One region of the Lysinibacillus sp. NPDC097162 genome, then DNA from elsewhere that is predicted to be linked to it. Evidence: riboswitches for the same ligand, from Rfam matches in the RefSeq annotation. Region 1 holds a riboswitch; the other holds the start of a gene.
What was found. Region 1 has a riboswitch for FMN ahead of ribE (riboflavin synthase). Riboswitches for the same ligand answer to the same signal wherever they lie in the genome.

Region 1 (9,317 bases):
CATCTCCTACTGAACTCGATTCAAATAAATTATTGTACTAAAATACACATACAATATTTTTCCCAATGTCCAGCAAATTATGCAGTTATCCTTTTCACCTATACATTATGTCATTGAAATTTAGCCAATCATTTTCTGTAAATTCGCCATTTCAATAGCTGATATTGCTGCGTCATAACCTTTATTACCAGATTTTGTCCCAGCGCGTTCAATTGCCTGCTCAATATTTTCAGTTGTGACAACACCAAAAATAACTGGTATGTTAGTTGTAAGAGAAACGTTAGCTATGCCTTTTGCTGATTCGTTACAAACATAATCATAATGTGTTGTAGAGCCACGAATAACTGTGCCAAGACCAATAATGGCATCATATTTTTTTGTTTCCGCTAGCTGTTTTGCAATAAATGGAATTTCAAATGCACCTGGTACCCACGCAACATCAATTAAATCCTCGTCTACACCATGACGTTTTAGCCCATCCATTGCACCGCTTAATAATTTACTAGTAATAAATTCATTAAATCGACCAACTACTACCGCTATTTTTAAATCATTGCCAATTAATTGTGCTTCAAATGTTTTTCCCATAAATTGATTCTCCTCTTTTACACTGTAAGTGAATTTTTTCCTTGTATTTGTTGACGACGATAGGCTGCTAATGCATCAATCGAAATCATTTTTAATTTGTGTTTTTCCGCATATTTGACTAAGTCATCAAAGCGAAGCATTTCACCATCATCCCCCATGATTTCACAAATAACACCAGCTTGTATGCTTCGGCAAAGCCTTGCTAAATCGATAGTTGCCTCCGTATGCCCTCTACGTTCTAAAACACCATTTTCCTTTGCTATAAGGGGAAATACATGCCCAGGTCTACGAAAATCAGTTGCTTGCGCTTGTGACTCTAGCATTTTTCGAATTGTCAACGCACGTTCAAAGGCGCTAATGCCTGTTTTTGTATCTTTGTAATCAATACTTACGGTAAATGCCGTTTGGTAATGATCTGTATTATTTACGACCATTGGATGCAACGCTAATTGTTGTGCAAGCTGCTGTGAAATCGGCGTACAAATAAGCCCTCTTCCATATGTGGCCATAAAGTTTATCGTTTCTGGTGACATGAACTCTGCAAGGGCAAGTAAATCCCCTTCATTTTCACGATCTTCATCATCCACGACAACAATCATTTTGCCTTGTTTTAAATCTGCAATTGCTTCTTCAATTGAATGTAGCAAATTGCCACCTCCTAATAAACTTTAATTTACTGTACGTTCTTTACTTTCAAAGACAGGTTAAAACCCATGCTTCGCTAAGTAATCTTTTGTAATGGTCGGTGATTGCTGACCACGCTGTAGCTGGTGCATAATGTATTTACCAACTAAATCGGTCTCAATATTGACTGGTGATCCAACATTTTTTGTCCCTAATACGGTTTCCTTGTATGTGTGGGGAATAAGCGATACGGTGACGCTGTTTTTTGCCACATGGAAGAGCGTTAAACTCGTTCCATCAATTGTGATTGAACCTTTAGGAATACAATAGCAAGTTAACTCCTCTGAAAGTTCTATATCGATGTATACTGCATTGGCCATTGGACGTTTGCGTAATATTTTTCCCACTCCATCAACATGCCCTGAAACAAAATGACCACCAAAACGTCCATTCGCAGGCATTGCACGCTCTAAATTTACTGCATTACCAACCGTGAGTTGCTGCAAATTTGTCGCTTTCACTGTTTCAGGCATTACATCCATTGTCAGTTCCTGCTCATTATAATGTGTTACTGTCAAACACACGCCATTGACAGCTATACTATCTCCTAGCTGCACGTCCGATACTATCTTTGGCGAAATAACAGTTATTTTCATACTTTGTCTATCGTTTTGCAAGGTTTTTACTGTACCAACATCCTCAATAATACCTGTAAACATTTTTCCACCTACTTTCTACTTTTTAAATTTTGACCTGTAATTGCTTAAACGAGACAAACAAAAAACCCCATATAAAAATGGGGTTTGGGAGTTCTAATTCATAAGACGTCACTAAATAAACCTAATGGAAATAAATTTTCCAAAGGCTACCATCTCATCGTTCTTCTCCCATCCAGACTATAACTGTCGGTTTTGGATTTGCACCAAATCAGCTTGCGCTCACGGACTTTGAATTGCTTCATCACCGCCGATTGGGAATTTCACCCTACCCCGAAGAACAGATACCTATTAAATTTTTAACTAAATAAAAAAACTCCCCAACGAAGGCGATGGGAAGTAGTTTTGAATATAAGCGTAGCCAAATAGACCTTTTAAAGTCATATGAATTTAAAAAGCTTACACATATACCCTTCTCCCATCCAGACTGTAACTGTCGGTTTTGGATTTGCACCAAATCAGCTTGCGCTCACGGACTTTGAATTACTTCATCACCGCCGATTGGGAATTTCACCCTACCCTGAAGGATATGTTTATTTAGTTACTTCATACGATAACATTATTTTAATACATTATCCACTTAAAATTTTTTAATGGCTATTTTGTGCAGTTTAATTGCCTTGGCACAATCCACATGTGCAAATTAAAGCAACCAGCTAATAATTGAGCGTATGAATAAGGAGCAAGGGACTTTGGGGATAATTTAAAATAGTAACGTTTGCATGGACTTTTGAAGGGTTCATAAATAAATAAATAAATACGCTCTTTTAGTAGAAAGATGTACAGTAACCTTCATCTTAACTAAAAGAGCGTATTCTTTTTAATTTCCTATTTTTTGGTATTTTCCTAAAGTATCGTTTGTTAAATGTAATTAGAACGCTTCGGCGAGTACTTCTTTCAGAAACATCCCCGTATAGGAATCCGATACTTTTGCCACTTGCTCTGGCGTTCCTTCAGCTACAAGCTTACCACCTGCGGCTCCTCCTTCAGGTCCAATATCGATAACCCAGTCAGATTCACGGATTAATTCCAGACTATGTTCGACGACGATAACGGTATTTCCGGCACAGACAAGTCTATTTAATAAAGCATGTAACAATTTAATATCAGATGGATGAAGACCTGTCGTAGGTTCGTCCAATAAATAAAGCGTGTGGTTTTTGGATGCTTTACTTAATTCGTTTGCCAGCCTAATACGCTGTCCTTCACCGCCAGATAAAGTTTTGACCGATTGACCCCATTGAAGATAGCCCAACCCAACCTCACATAGCATTTCAATCATGCGAGAAATCTTTGTTTCCGATTTCAAAATTGGTAAGCTCTCCTCCACAGACATATTTAGCAAATCTGAAATGGAGTATCCTTCATATTTAACTTGCAACACTTCGTCAGTAAATCTTTTCCCTTTGCAGTTTGTACATGTCACTTCTATATCTGCTAGGAAATCCATATCTACTGATAATACCCCTAAACCTTGGCATGTTTCACATCGTCCACCCGCAGAGTTAAATGAGAAATGCTTTGAAGTTAATTCTCTTTCTTTTGCTTCTGGCAATCCTGCAAACAATTTGCGGAGGTGAGTAAAGACATCCGTATAAGTAGCGACATTAGAACGCTGTACTCTTCCCATTGGCGATTGGTCAAAGATAACGATATTTTCGATATGCTCTAACCCACTAATTTCCTTACATCCTATTTGGGCAAGGTTTTTCGATTTTCCTTGTGCAAGAATGTCAAAAACAAGCGTAGATTTCCCCGAACCTGAAACGCCTGTTACTGACACAAGACACCCCAATGGAATAGAAGCAGTAGGGATGTCGACATTTCGAAGTTTTGCTTGTTGAATCTTGATATGCTGTCCATTTCCCTCCCTACGAACTCGAACAGGAGAAGGGGAGCATTCTTCTACCAAATAAGCTCCAGTCACTGATTGCTCATTTGACATTAAATCATCCAGACTGCCTTCACCTACAACAGTACCACCATGTATTCCCGCACCAGGACCGATATCAATAATATGATCTGCCGCTCGCATCATCTCAACATCATGCTCGATAACTAGTACAGTATTACCTAAATCACGTAATTCCTGAAGCACTCGAATGAGACCTGCTGTATCCTTTGCATGAAGACCGGTTGTCGGTTCATCCAAAATATACAGAACGCCAGTTAAAGCTGAACCTAATATGGTAGCAAGTCGTAGACGTTGTGTTTCCCCACCAGACAATGATACCGTCTGACGGTTCAATGAAAGGTAACCAAGTCCAACATCGATAAGCCGCTGAAGTGTTGTTAACATATCCTCGATAATAGGCACCAATAAATGATGACTTGCTTCAGGTAACGCCGTCTGCAAGCTATTCGTCCATTTGAATACATCTTCAAGCGACCACTCAGATACGTCCGAAATTGTTGCATCCGCTACCTTAACTTGACGAACTTCTTTCTTTAAGCGTGCACCAAGGCAATCTGGGCAAAGTTGTTCATGAAAGAAACTTCCTTCTTTTTCTTTAGCCCCTGATTCTCCCTCTTTCTCCTTATATCGTCTCCATAAGCTCGGTATGACTCCTTCAAACTTTGTTCCTGAGACCGGTTTACTATTTGGATAGTGACGTTTAAATTCCTCGCTCTCGACGCCATAATATAATAAATCTCGCTGAACATCATCGTAATCTTTTAATGGTAGATCAAGATCAAATTCAAATCCATAATGCTTTCCTGCTGCCACTAAAATACGCATTTGAATGTCACGATGGACCCCCTTTAGTGAAGCTACGCCACCGTCGCGTAAGCTGAGCTCAGGATTAAACACCATCGCCTCATTAATACTCGCCACATGACCAAGGCCACTACAAGTTTCACAAGCACCTTCTGGCTTGTTAAAAGAAAAATGTAGCATGCCTAATTTCGCTTGCTGTTCATGGCAATTAGGACAACTAATTATTTGATTGTCTATTTCTTCATCTTCTTCTACGAACGCTTCTGTTGGTTCAAAAGAAGCAGGAATACTCATATTACATGAAGTACAAACTTGTTCCCCAAGTCTGGCAAAGATAAATCGGATATACTTATAAATTTCTGTTACTGTTCCTACCGTTGAACGTGGATTTCGATTTGTCACATGCTGCCCGACGCTAATTGACGGTGACAGCCCACGAATAAACTCAACCTTTGGCTTGCTAATCGCATTAGCCATCATTCCCATAGAATCTAAATACTGTCTCTGGCATTCCCGCTGAAGTGTATCCATAGCTAACGTTGATTTCCCTGAGCCAGAAGGTCCAGTCAGTACTACTAGCTTATATTTAGGTATGGAAAGCGACACTTTCTTCAAATTATTTTCCCAAGCACCTTTAATAAAAATGGTCTCTTTCATCATTATCCTCCTGAACATAGTACGACTTACTAGTATCATCATTAGCTTAAATTCTTACGATATTTTATTTAATTTTCCTTGTTGTCTTTTTCAGCTGTAACAATCACTCGAGAGTTACCCATCATGAAAACGAAAATGGCTGCAATAACAATAGGAATGAGTGCAAGAAGAAACACATGTGTCACAGAGTTAGACATAGCATTCACAATAATATCAAGAATGTTTGCAGGGATATTTTCGCGTACACTAGGTTCAAAAATTTCTCTCATATCGCCAACATCAAACATTGCAGAATTTGATCCTTGCCCCATATTTTTGAAACCTTCTGTTAGCTTACTAGTAAATACATTGTTTTGAATTGTGCCAAAGATTGTAATGCCCATCGTCATACCTAGCGTACGAAGAAACGAATTTGTTGAATTTGCAGTACCGCGATAACGAGCATCTAAATTATGCTGTGAAGCTGTCGGTAATAATGAGAAAGAGAAGCCCATGCCAAAGCCTACGAGAATCATATACAGCGTAAGAAGTATTCGAGCCGTATCTGGCGTAAGTGTGCTTAGTAAAAACATACCTGCAAAATAAGATATTACTGAAATAACCATTAAGTTTCGATAGCTTATTTTCGTTAAGAAAATACCGCCAAAAGCACTTCCTGCAACAGACCCCAACATCATTGGCATCAAAATTAGTCCTGCATTCGTAGCGGAAGCACCATATACAGCTTGCACATAAATTGGTATATATACTGTTAAAATAATAAAAGTACCACCATATAAGAACGCTAACATTTGCGAAGAGGCAAATAATCGACGTTTAAATAAGAAGAAAGGAAGTATTGGTTCTTCTGCTTTCAGCTCTACAAAAAAGAACACGATAAAGAACACAGCGAAACTGATAAATAATGAAATTATCGGCGCAGAACTCCAATCGAACTGTTTACCACCTAGCTCCAATGCGAACATAAGACTAATAACAGCGAATACAAGTGTAGCCGCTCCCCACCAATCGATTTTCTGTTTAGTAAGAACAGGGGATTCTTTATAATTTTTTATAATAAGCATTAATGAAACGATACCGATTGGCAAGTTAATATAAAAAACCCATTCCCAACCAAAATGATCTGTAATATAAGCGCCTAAAAGTGGACCTACAACACTTGCGATACCGAATACAGCGCCAAGTAGCCCTACCATTTTCCCTCGTTTTTCTGGTGGAAAGATGTCAAATACAATTGTAAATGCGATTGGCATTAGCGCACCTGCACCAATCCCTTGAATCGCGCGGAAAATGCTAAGTTGCTCAATTGTATGAGCGAAACCGCAAAGAGCCGAACCAAGTAAAAAAACACCTAAACCAAAAATAAAAAATCTTTTTCTTCCATACATATCGGATAACTTACCGAAAATAGGCATACCAGCCATTGTTGTTACCATATAAGCAGAAGTAACCCAAACAAATTTGTCCATGCCTCCAAGTTGCGATACGATTGTTCCCATTGCAGTCGCAACAATTGTATTGTCAATTGCTGACATAAAAATGGCAAGAAGTAAACCTGCCACTACTAATTTTGTATTACTATTACTTTTCGATGCTTCCATTTAGAAACCCCTTTACAAATTATTAATACCTTCGCTAGAATGAACACGTAAACAATTACACACTCATCAAATATCTTGACCATCTAATATCTCGACCATCAAGATATTAATAGTCTAAAAGGAGGCTTATCTTTTGTCAAGCAATCAAGAAAATCAAATGACTGATCCACGTGAACATTTCACTTCACTTATGCGCGGGCTAGGAACTCGTACAATATTACACCAGCAAAATGTGGCCGCATCTCTTGGGCTATACAATAATGATTTTATTTCTTTGGATATTTTGCGTGAAACTGGTCCAATTACTGCCGGAGAGCTTTCAAAAAAAACGGGCCTTGCTACAGGTAGCATTACGGCATTAGTTGATCGCCTTGAAAAAATCGGTTATGTGCGTAGAGAAAATGACCCTAATGATCGTCGCAGGGTCATTATAGTCCCTGAATATGAATCGAAAGAAGAAATTCGTCATACGTATGAGTCACTTCACCAAGCCATGCTTCAACTAGCTTCATCCTACAAGCAAGAAGAGCTTGCTCTCATTTCACAGTTTTTACAAAACGCAAGTACAGTACTAGAAGAGCAAATACAACTTCTCAGTTCTTCTACACAAAGCAAATCTTCAACAAAAACGATTCGTTAAAACTAAAACAGGACGATATGCCGATTGTGAAATAATTGTGGTTATCGTCCTGTTTTCTTTACTAAACCCTCCTTCGGCAACCTCACTCCTTTTAAAAGGAACAGTGGAAGAACAATTCCATGTTATTAGTATTCGCATTATGATGAATGTATAATGTACGCCATCCCTATAACACGGTCACATTTTTTGTATAGCTTGTCACTTCCCTCCCAGTTTCATGACAGACATTCAATGTAATTTTATCTGAATGTTTTTACATATTCAGTGGAATGACTAAAAATGATACGTGCAAGTCAATATAACTAAATATTCAACGGATGCCACCGTCAAACCATCATAGACGGCATGTTCCTTTATCTTAAAAGGGAAACCTTAAATGGTTAAGAGCGTTACTTCCTACGTGACTACTTTTGACCAGCCTTGACATAGAAAAATAGGAATGTTAATGTGAGTCATTGTTCAACGCAGCTTCAGTACAACGGACACTTCACTTGCTACGAACATAGTCAAATTCCCCTCATTGGAGGTTTTTTATTGTTTACTACTATTTCTCATAAAAAACGGATTTTATTCTATATCCTATTAGCGTTGTGCTTTGTGGCTTCCGTTTTATTTGTTTCTCACAATGAATCCTTTTATGAGCGGCCAATTGCGGAAGTGATAAAAACAGAGTTGGAAGATTCAACACCTATATCAGATATGTATAGTAATGATGATCAATTATTTACGCAGCAAATAACTGCATTAGTGAAAAATGGAGAAGCCAAAGGTCAACTTATTCATTTAACAAATGAGTATTCTTCCTCTGGCGCTTTTGATCACGAATACAAGGTCGGAAACAAACTTTTTGTTTCTATAAAGGCAGACAAAGCTCAAAAAGGGCAATTAACAGGTTCGATTTTAGACGTAAAGCGCGATCAATACGTATTAATCGTTGCGTGGATTTTTATTTTCGCCTTATTAATTGTTGGCAAAAGACAGGGGCTATTTTCAATAATCAGTTTGATTGTTAATGCACTTATATTATCATTTGCATTGGATTTATATGTAAAGCACGCTAACGTCAGCTTGTTATTCGTTAGCGGTGTATGTGTTCTGCTATTTACCGGTGTTTCATTGATACTCATAAATGGATTAAATGAAAAAACCTATGCGGCAATGCTGGCAACACTTTTAGGAACGTTCATTTCATTACTTATTAGCTTTTTCGTATTGTGGATTACATCTGAAAATGGCCTTCGATACGAGGAAATGCAATTTCTAACGCGTCCTTATCGCATGGTTTTTATGGCTGGTTTATTTATCGGGGCATTAGGGGCTGTAATGGATGTTTCAATTACTATGGCTTCTTCCATGTTTGCTTTGTATGAACAAGATCCATCCATTTCTGACAAAGCTTTAAAAGTTTCAGGGCTTGATATTGGGAAAGATGTGATGGGCACAATTACGAGTATTTTGTTTTTTGTGTATATATGCGGTTCCATCCCTATGCTTATTTTATATTTAAAAAATTCGTCTACGCTAGGGCTAACACTTTCCATGAATCTTTCATTAGAATTAGCTCGTGCTCTAGCCGGTGGTATTGGCGTTGTCTTAACAATCCCTATCAGTCTTTATACTTCTATTTTTTTCATTAAACGAAAGAGGGTAAATTGATATGAATGTATTAGTGTGGCTAGCAGCTATTTTATTTATATTAATGATCGTTATTGGTGGAAAAAAAGGGGTACGCTCTTTTCTTTCTCTATTTTTAAATTTTGGGGTGCTCTTTG
Region 2 (9,317 bases), 290 kb from region 1:
GACTGATTATATTTCAATCGCCTTTACAGGGAATTTAGAATATGGATTAATCGATGAGTTAAAAGAGGAGCTACATGCTATTAGTTTAGATACAAAGCATGGCTATGTAATTGATATGCAAAGGGTAACGAATATTGATAGTACTGGTTTTGGTATGATTATTAATTTCGCAAAGAAAGTAACGATTGCCGAAAAGAAAATCGCCATCATTGTGACAGATGATTTTATTCGTAAACTGTTCGCAATCTCACAATGTGACAAAGTATTCCCAATTGCAAAAAGTGAACTGCAAGCGCAGCAAATGATTAAAGAAAAAAACTGGTTAGGTGAGCTTGCCCTAAGTGAATATTAAGTGCCAGGCACTCAAACAATTCTGAATTCTCCCAGAAGTAAAAAACTACCTAGCCTGCTGTGAGAACGTATAAACGAAGCCGCAACAATCGCGCGATAGCGAGTGTTGCGGCTTATATTGTGTCTGCAAGTGCCAGGCACTCAAACAATTTCATTCAATATTATTTTTGTAAAAGCATATTTAATAAAACAACGATAATAACAATCGGAACGACTACTAACATTAGCACGCGATAAGTCTTATAAAATCCCTGCCCCATTTGACTTCCCATGAGCAATTCCTTTTTCACAAAGCTTTTATCTACTACATAGGCAATAAAGATTGCAATCAATAAGTTGCCCAATGGTAGCATTAAATTGGACACTAAATAATCAGTAGCATCAAAAATCGACTTTCCGAAAATGGATACATTCGCTAACAAGCTAGATGATAATGCCGATGGAATGGCAGCAATAAAAACAACAACTCCTAGCAACATCGTTAAGGCTGAACGTGACATATGCCACTTCTCCATAAATGCTGCAACAATGATTTCATATAAACTAAATGATGACGTTAACGTCGCAAATAAAAATAGTAATAAAAACAGCGCTAAAAATAGTTCACCAAAAGGCATTTGACTAAATGCTGTCGGTAGCACCATAAATAATAAGCCAGGCCCAGCTTGTGGCTCTAAATCAAAGGCAAACACTACAGGGAAAATAGCTAGTCCTGCTAAAAATGACACGAGCACAGTCAGTAAAACTACTGAGCCAGCAGAATTTGGTAAACTAACATCCTTTTTCAAATACGAACTATATGTAACCAAACAAGAGAACCCTACTGCCAAACCGAAGAATGACTGCCCTAACGCCTCTAATAACGCTTTACCCGTTATATTTGAAAAGTCTGGCCATAAGAAGAATTTCACACCTTCCATTGCCCCATCTAATGTTAACGCACGAACAACAAGAACGATAAACATAACAAATAATAATGGCATCATCCACTTATTTGCTTTTTCAATGCCGTTTTGTACACCTAGTGAAATGACAAGTACATTTGCCAGTGTAAATAACGCTAAACCTAGTAACGTAATCCACGGAGTACTAATAATTTTTCCAAATAACTCACTTGGATTAACCGTTGAATCAATAACAGCCCCAGATACACCTAGGCCACTATAAATAAATATCCAGCCTCCTACAACACTGTAAAAGGTTAATAATAGAAAACAGCCAAGTACACCCATGCGTCCAACCCAAGCCCAAGCAGGTTTCGTTGGAACAACCTTTTTATAGGCTGTGATCGCCTCTGATTGCGTACCACGCCCTAAAATATACTCGGATAATAACATCGGTAGGCCAATTAACAAAGTGAACACCACAAATATAAGGAAAAATGCGCCGCCACCACTTTGCCCTGTGACATATGGTAGCTTCCATATTGCCCCTAGTCCAATCGCAGCACCCGCCGATGCTAAAATAAACCCTAACTTACCGGACCATTGTCCATTGTTTTCACTCATCTCTTCAATCTCCTCAAATCTAACTAATCTCACATTAATTGTACATTAAAATAGTAATTTAGACTAGTCAATTCCTGAAGATTCCAGTATGCTATTAGATCTATACACAAAAAACCCCGAGTAAGAATAAACTCGAGGCTTAATTTATTATTTTGATAAATACATTGTACGCTGTTGTTCAATCCATCTACGCATCGTTGTGAACAGTAACACCATGATAGCTGTTAATAGAACACCTTTTACGATATTAAACGGCAAAATACCTGCAATAATCATTTTATATAATGAATCGCCAACTACTGGCTCCATACCTAAGAAATAAGTGTACATCGGTAAAAATACTGCGTAATTTAAAAAGCTCATCCCTACTGCCATAACGATCGTTCCTGTCGCCAAACCTCCAACAAGACCCGCAATTGTTTTAAAACGGTTAAAAACAAATGATACTGGTAAAATAAATAATATACCTGTCACAAAGTTTGCAATATGTCCAACCGGAACCCCTGTAGGCGTACCCGAGAAAATCCAATCCAGTATATTTTTAAATAGTTCTACTAAAATACCCGCAACTGGACCCATTGTGATAGCTGCAAGTAAAGCTGGCATATCACTGAAATCCACCTCTAAAAATGCTGGGAACGGCGGAATCGGGAAATTAAAAAGCATTAATAAAAACGAAATACTACTTAGCATACCAATCGTAATAAACGATTGCAGTTTGATATTTTTCTTCATTGAAAACTCTCTCCTCTTTGCTGATTCAATCTTGCAAGAAGAAAGGTTACGACGTAATCGATTGTTTTTTCACGAAAAAACCCTTATGCACATCAGCATAAGGGAGAAAAGGCATGATTAAATAACGCCATTACTAGCTATTTTTTGTGCATACAGTGTAATTAGTAGACACACTGAAAAAAACGCTCGCACATAGCTTAATTCGTAACAACGAATGACGATCGTACCTTCATCTTCTCCCATCCAGACTATACTGTCGGCCTTGGAATCGCACCAAGTCAGCCATGCAAAAAAATCTTTGCACAGGTCGCGGGCTGAAGAGCCATTTAGTAAATCATGCGAGCTAATGTAGTTTAGTACAACACTAGCGATTTACAACTCTATTACCGCCGGTCGGGATTTTCACCCTGCCCCGAAGATGAATCAATATTATTTTATAAATTAACTATAATGTTTTATCACATAAAAGTAAATACTTCTGCTTAAAAAATTCCGATTAAATTTGTATGTTTTAATGAATGCTTCTATAAAAGGGCCATTTGATTTTCGAGTTCAGGTAATTCGAATTCAGCCATGAACGACGAATTCCGCGTTTTAGCACTGGGATTCCGCGTTTCAGAGCCTGAATTCCGCGCTTCAACAGCCGGATTCCGCGCTTCAGCACCCGATTTCCGCGTTTTCCCCATCAGACAACTCATACAAAAAAACAGCTATCTCATAAAAGATAGCTGTTTTTCTTTGTTACTGCATTGTTTGTTTATTTGCACCTACAGGTATCGGTAAAAAATTTGTTAAATCAAAGCCTTCCCAACTATCCTGTACGACGTTATCTAAGCGTAGCTTTTTATCAAAGCTTGAAGCTGTCAGCATCATGGCCTCGATTAATTGCGTTGCCCGCACAGCATCCATTGTCATCAAATCTAACGGTGCGTCAAAGGTGATGACAACACCACCCTCTTCTTCTTTCACTGTGTACGTTACATTTTCAGGGATGACAGGTACATAAATATCATCTTTTTTATCACGCATGGCGATAAGTGCCTCTGTAACAGTAGGATATGTTTGGTGGAAGTCTGGCGATAAATATTCAGTACCATTTTCTTCTGTATATAAATAATAGTTGTAATGATTATCTTTCGTTAACTGTATAGGCTCACTTGGCTCACCAACCTGCGAAAATTCATAAGGAGTACCATCTGCATTTTTTAACGCAATCGCTTTATATTCAGAGTCGGAAAAAGTATCTTTTAACGAGCTTAAATATTTTGTTACGGAAGCTGAAGCTACATCGTAATCATTTTTTTTAGGTAAGACGTGAACTAGCGTCTCACCCTCTTCCTTCAACTCACCTTTGTATGGATGATAATTAGCAAAACCAAGTGCTTCCTCATCAATTTGTGGTGCGTATTTTTCATACATTTGTAGAGTTGTCGGCTTTTTCTTTCCAAAATCAGCCGTTAATTTTTCGTTCGGGATTACATAGGTCATTGGTATGCTATCAGCATTGCCACCTGGTAAGCCGATTCTAAATACTACTGCATTTGCTAAATCGTCTTCGTAAACTGATGTCCGAAGCGATAGCATTCGTGCATGTTCGGCACCGATATTCGCTTTCATCACACCATCTGCATTTTCATTTTCTTGTATAGCTCGATCCTCTTGCATCGTAGAAAAATTTTCAGGAGGGGCATTTGCCTCATCCTTAACTGGATTATTATTTGTTAAAAACACGTACCCTGCTATTGATAGTACAAAAACAGCTGCAATACTACTAAAAATAGGTAACTTACTCTTTTTACGCTTTTGCATCGGCTTGATGCTTTCATTCTCATAAGCAGCAATAGACTGCTCTTGCTCTTCAAGCACTTTTGAATCTGTTGGTTGTTGCATTGCTTCTTGAAGATGTATATTATCTTGCAGACGTGAATCTGCTAGCAATCGTTTCAACACTTCTTCTTTCGAACGGTTATCAGTCAGCTTCGGGGCATTCTTCAACATTTGTTCTAGTTGTTCATCGTCGTCAAATTGTTTATGAGTCATTGCCTTTTCGCCTCCTGTTCCCTAACCTGTTGTAGCTGTTGCCTAAAAATTTAATGGCTCGATGTTGCGTCGTCTTAACCTTTGCTTCTGTCCAATCAAGTATTTGCGCTGTTTCAGCAATCGATAAATCTTGGAAAAAGCGCATAATAATCACCATTTTTTGATCCCCTGTACAATTTTCAAGTGCAGACTCTATTTGCATTAATTCATCACTGGCCTGTAGCATATCTTCCGGTGATGGTGTGGTTGAATGTAGTTGTTCCGTTTCCCAGTCAAAAAAATCGAGCGAATGTTTTTTCCGCACTGCCTGCTTTCTAAAATGATCTATTGCGACATTTTTAGCAATAGCAAAAAGCCATGTTTTTTCACTGCTATTTCCTGCGAATTGTTCATACGATCGCAGAACACGAACGTACACCTCATGTGATAGATCCTCAGCAAGTGTACGATTTTTCACTAGATAAATAAGAAACTGGAACACGTCTTGATGGTATGAATCGTATAATCGATGGAACACGGAGTCATTCAAAGCACTCCACCCCCGTTCTCATAGTATTTGTCGTCTAACGCTCGCACAAGTTACATCTTAATTAATGATTTTTTGCTCAAAATTTCGCTATGTGCCATTTCCTGCACTAAAACTACATACAATCAGCTAACAGACATTGGCATTGGCATTAAGTTTTCGAATCAATGGCAATGGGCTTCTAACGGACAAAGTTAGTTAGTCAAAGGGTAAATAGAAAGTAAAGGTTGTTCCTTCTTTTAATACACTATCGACCATAATATTTCCAGAATGTGCCTTTACAATGTTTCGAGCAATAGCAAGCCCTAAACCTGTACCACCTTTAGAACGTGTACGCGCTTTATCAGCCTTGTAAAAACGCTCAAAAACATATGGTAAATCTTCCTGTGGAATACCATGTCCTGTATCCTGAACAGAGATTTTAGCAAATGTCGGTTCCTTCTCTACTTTCACAAAGACAGAACCTTCATCTGTATGACGCAGTGCATTATCAACTAAGTTCGTTAACACTTGTTCAATACGATCCTCATCCATGCTTATGACCGCATCTTCCTCAAACTCACTATTAAATAGGAGCTGTACATGCTTCTCTTTTGCTACTTGTGCAAATTTTTGCGTAATGCGCTCAAATGTCGCATTAATCGGTACTTCATCTTTGTATAATGTCATATGTCCAGATTCCATCCGTGCTAAATCCAATAAATCTGTAACTAAACGTCCCATACGCTTTGATTCATCATAAATAATTTTAGTAATCTCATTGCGCTCTTCTTGATCTTGTATAAAATCATCATCCATTAGCGCTTCTGAGTAGCCCTGAAGCATTGAAATAGGTGTCCGTAGCTCATGTGATACATTGGCAATAAAGTCTGAGCGAAGCTTTTCTAGACGATGCTGTTCTGTCATATCACGGATAACAGCAACAGCTCCTCGTATCAATTCCCCACTATAGAGCGGGCTAATCGTAAATGTATAATAATTTCCATCCATCTCAATTTCTTCTTCCAGCTTATCTTCAAACATTAATACATGATCAAGCATATGATATAGTTCAGGTGGAATAGGCTTTGCACTTTGCGAGCCTTTATTGACAAACCATTTTTGCATTAAGCGTTCCGCAGGTGGATTGCTGAGTAAAATAGTACGATCACGATTAAACGTTATAACAGCATCAGTCATAGAAGTTAAAATATTGGATAATTGCTCATTTTCTTGATTGATTACCTCTAGATTGTGCTTTAACTGGCGCCCCATTTGGTTGAATGCAACCGCAAGCTGTCCAATTTCATCGTTTTGCGTTGTCGGCATTTTTGCCTCGAAATTACCTTTTGCAATTTCAAATGCTAGCTCGCGCATTTTTCGTAGCGGTGAAGTAATACGTGATGAAAGGAAAAATGCAAAGAATGTCGTTAACACAAAGGCAATGAATGCCGCTAAAAAGACAATTTTCGTAGTCTCTTTGGACGTTTTATGTAACGCATCTGGACTTTGGTAAATAAATACAGCACCATGCACTTCATTTTCTACGTTTAGTGGGAAACCTAACACGACATACGATTCCATTTTTTCTTTATCAGTCGACGATGGCATCATCATTTCCTTAATGATCGGATCATCTGATTTGAAAACTTCATGGAATGCTTTATTCGCTAAAATTGCGCCTTGAATTTCTTTTTTGTTAACGCCTTCCTGCATCGCAAATGTTACTTCTAGATGATTAATGGCGATAAGCGCATTTGTACCATCAGGTAAAATATCTGTTAATAGTTGCGAAGTCGATTCGGCTGTTTCATTGTCATCCACTATACTCGCTATTGTTGCAGCCGTTTGACGCAACGAAATCTCGGCTTGCTGCATATGATAGTTTTGAAGGAATTCGAGCATTAAAACCGTGAAAACAAATAATACAAATGAAACGAGAAGCAATATGGTTACCCATAGCTTCCCGACAACACTGTTCCATATTCTATTCATTGACAACCTCAAATTTGTAACCAACGCCCCAAACAGTGACAATCATTTTTGCAGCGTTTTCTGATACACGATTGAGCTTCTCACGTAATCGCTTAACATGTGTATCTACTGTACGTAGATCCCCAAAGAAATCGTAATGCCAAACCTCTTTTAGTAATTGTTCACGGTCAAATACTTTGTCTGGAGATTTTGCAAGGAAATACAATAATTCATACTCTTTCGGTGTTAAATTTACTTCGATTCCCTCTGCAGTTACACGGTGTGCATCATGATCAATCATCAAGTGTTGGAATACCACTAAATCTTTTGATGAAGATGCATTTGTTGTAGGAGAAAATGCTTGTGAGCGACGCAAAATAGCTTTTACACGTAGCACTACTTCACGCGGACTAAATGGTTTTACAATATAATCATCTGCCCCAAGCTCGAAGCCTTGTACACGGTTCGCTTCCTCACCTTTTGCAGTTAATAAAATAATTGGAGTTGCAGCACGTTCTCTAATTTCTGCACAAACTTCTAGCCCATCTTTTTCAGGCATCATAATATCTAGTAAAATACAGTGATACTCTTTTTCTAAAGATTTCTCGATCGCTTCTTCACCATTCTCTGCTTCGTCGACTTGGTACCCTTCGCGCTCCAAATACATTTTTAATAAGCGGCGAATGCGATCCTCATCGTCTACTACTAATACTGAAATATTCTCTGACACTTTCACGATCCCTCTCTTCCAAACTTTCTCTATCCTCTATTGTACATGGTACACAACGTCTTGAAAAGAAAAGAAAGCCCTTTCGCCGCAGCGAAAAGGCTTTTCGTTTCCCATTGTTACGCGTAGGAGTGTAAACCTGCAAGAATTAAGTTAACAGCTATTAGGTTAAATAAAATAATACCAAAACCAATTAGTGCTAACCAAGCAGATTTTTCACCTTCCCAGCCCTTAGATAGACGTAGATGTAGGAATGCTGCATAGAATAACCATGTAATAAGGGCCCATACTTCTTTCGGGTCCCATCCCCAGAAACGACTCCACGCAAGTTGTGCCCAAATCATCGCAAAGATGAGTGCACCTAACGTGAAAACAGGGAAACCAATAATAACAGATCGATAACCAATTTCATCTAATAATTGCAGATTTACACGTTTAACAAGCGGCTGGAACAATGCGCTAATTCGACGACGTGCAATAAGACGAATTAATAAGTATAGTAATGACCCTACTAGTAAAGACCAAACAACTGTTGTTAATTTTTTCGCATTAATGAGTGCAGGCATTTCTACTAATGGAGACATGCCATGCTCCTCAACTGCCTCATAATCGTGCATGCCAAAAATTGGTGGCAAATTATAAGTAATTTGACGAGATACACCTTCTTTATCAAGATACGTGTATTTTGATTCGTAATCCATAACACTAAATGTAGATGAAACAGCAACAAAGCCAATTACAACAACTAAACAGTACATAACGGCTTCAAGCCAAAAACGTTGCTTTGAAGGCTTCTTTAAATCCACAACTTTTAATAAGTAAATTAAACCTGCAACTGCACTAATTGCTAAAATGGATTGACCCATGGCAGCTGTAATAACGTGAATTGTTAACCAATAACTTTGTAATGAAGGTACTAATGGACTTACTTCGCTCGGGAACATCGACGCATATGCAATAATTAAAAGCGCTACAGGTAACGCTACAAATCCTAATGCTGTCAGACGATAAATAAAGTAGATTAAAATGAATGCTGCAACGATAAACATCCCGAAAGCAGTTGTAAATTCAAACATATTACTTACAGGAGCGTGCCCTGTATGAATCCAACGTGTAATAAAATAACCAAGTTGTGCAAGGAAACCAACAATCGTCACTGTAATTGCAAGTTTACCCCATTTATCAGTATTTTTACCGGAAGCATTGGATTGTTTAATTGCACCGCCAAATAATAAGGTTGCTACTAGATAGGCTACAAATGCTACAAATAATAGATTCCCACTTAAGTCAATCAAACTCATAAGGTGTTGTCACCTTCCTTTTTATTATTGCCATGGCTTGTGGACTTTTCATCCTCTTCTGCTATATCTAACTGGTCATTATATTGTGGTAGACCAGCAAATGCAGTCACGGCATCTAAATCTTTTTTCATGCTAAACATATTTTTGTTTACGTGGGCAGCCATCAGTAATTTACC

Region 2: another riboswitch for FMN. It lies ahead of ACIQXW_RS02305 (ECF transporter S component); the one in region 1 lies ahead of ribE (riboflavin synthase).

Annotation. Positions count from the first base shown of each region.
Region 1 covers NZ_JBIWDT010000001.1:775,642-784,958, reverse strand. The annotation lists gene ribH (6,7-dimethyl-8-ribityllumazine synthase) at 121-588, opposite strand; gene ribB (3,4-dihydroxy-2-butanone-4-phosphate synthase) at 606-1,235, opposite strand; gene ribE (riboflavin synthase) at 1,293-1,931, opposite strand; FMN riboswitch at 2,088-2,213, opposite strand; FMN riboswitch at 2,335-2,460, opposite strand; gene uvrA (excinuclease ABC subunit UvrA) at 2,800-5,304, opposite strand; gene ACIQXW_RS03755 (MDR family MFS transporter) at 5,373-6,905, opposite strand; gene ACIQXW_RS03750 (MarR family winged helix-turn-helix transcriptional regulator) at 7,063-7,545, shown strand; gene ACIQXW_RS03745 (YibE/F family protein) at 8,080-9,201, shown strand; gene ACIQXW_RS03740 (YibE/F family protein) at 9,203-9,317, shown strand, end outside.
Region 2 covers NZ_JBIWDT010000001.1:480,967-490,283, reverse strand. The annotation lists gene ACIQXW_RS02315 (STAS domain-containing protein) at 1-352, shown strand, start outside; gene ACIQXW_RS02310 (sodium-dependent transporter) at 513-1,859, opposite strand; gene ACIQXW_RS02305 (ECF transporter S component) at 2,007-2,594, opposite strand; FMN riboswitch at 2,822-3,018, opposite strand; gene ACIQXW_RS02300 (RNA polymerase subunit sigma) at 3,336-4,634, opposite strand; gene sigX (RNA polymerase sigma factor SigX) at 4,624-5,163, opposite strand; gene ACIQXW_RS02290 (ATP-binding protein) at 5,359-7,134, opposite strand; gene ACIQXW_RS02285 (response regulator transcription factor) at 7,127-7,843, opposite strand; gene ccsB (c-type cytochrome biogenesis protein CcsB) at 7,960-9,141, opposite strand; gene resB (cytochrome c biogenesis protein ResB) at 9,138-9,317, opposite strand, start outside.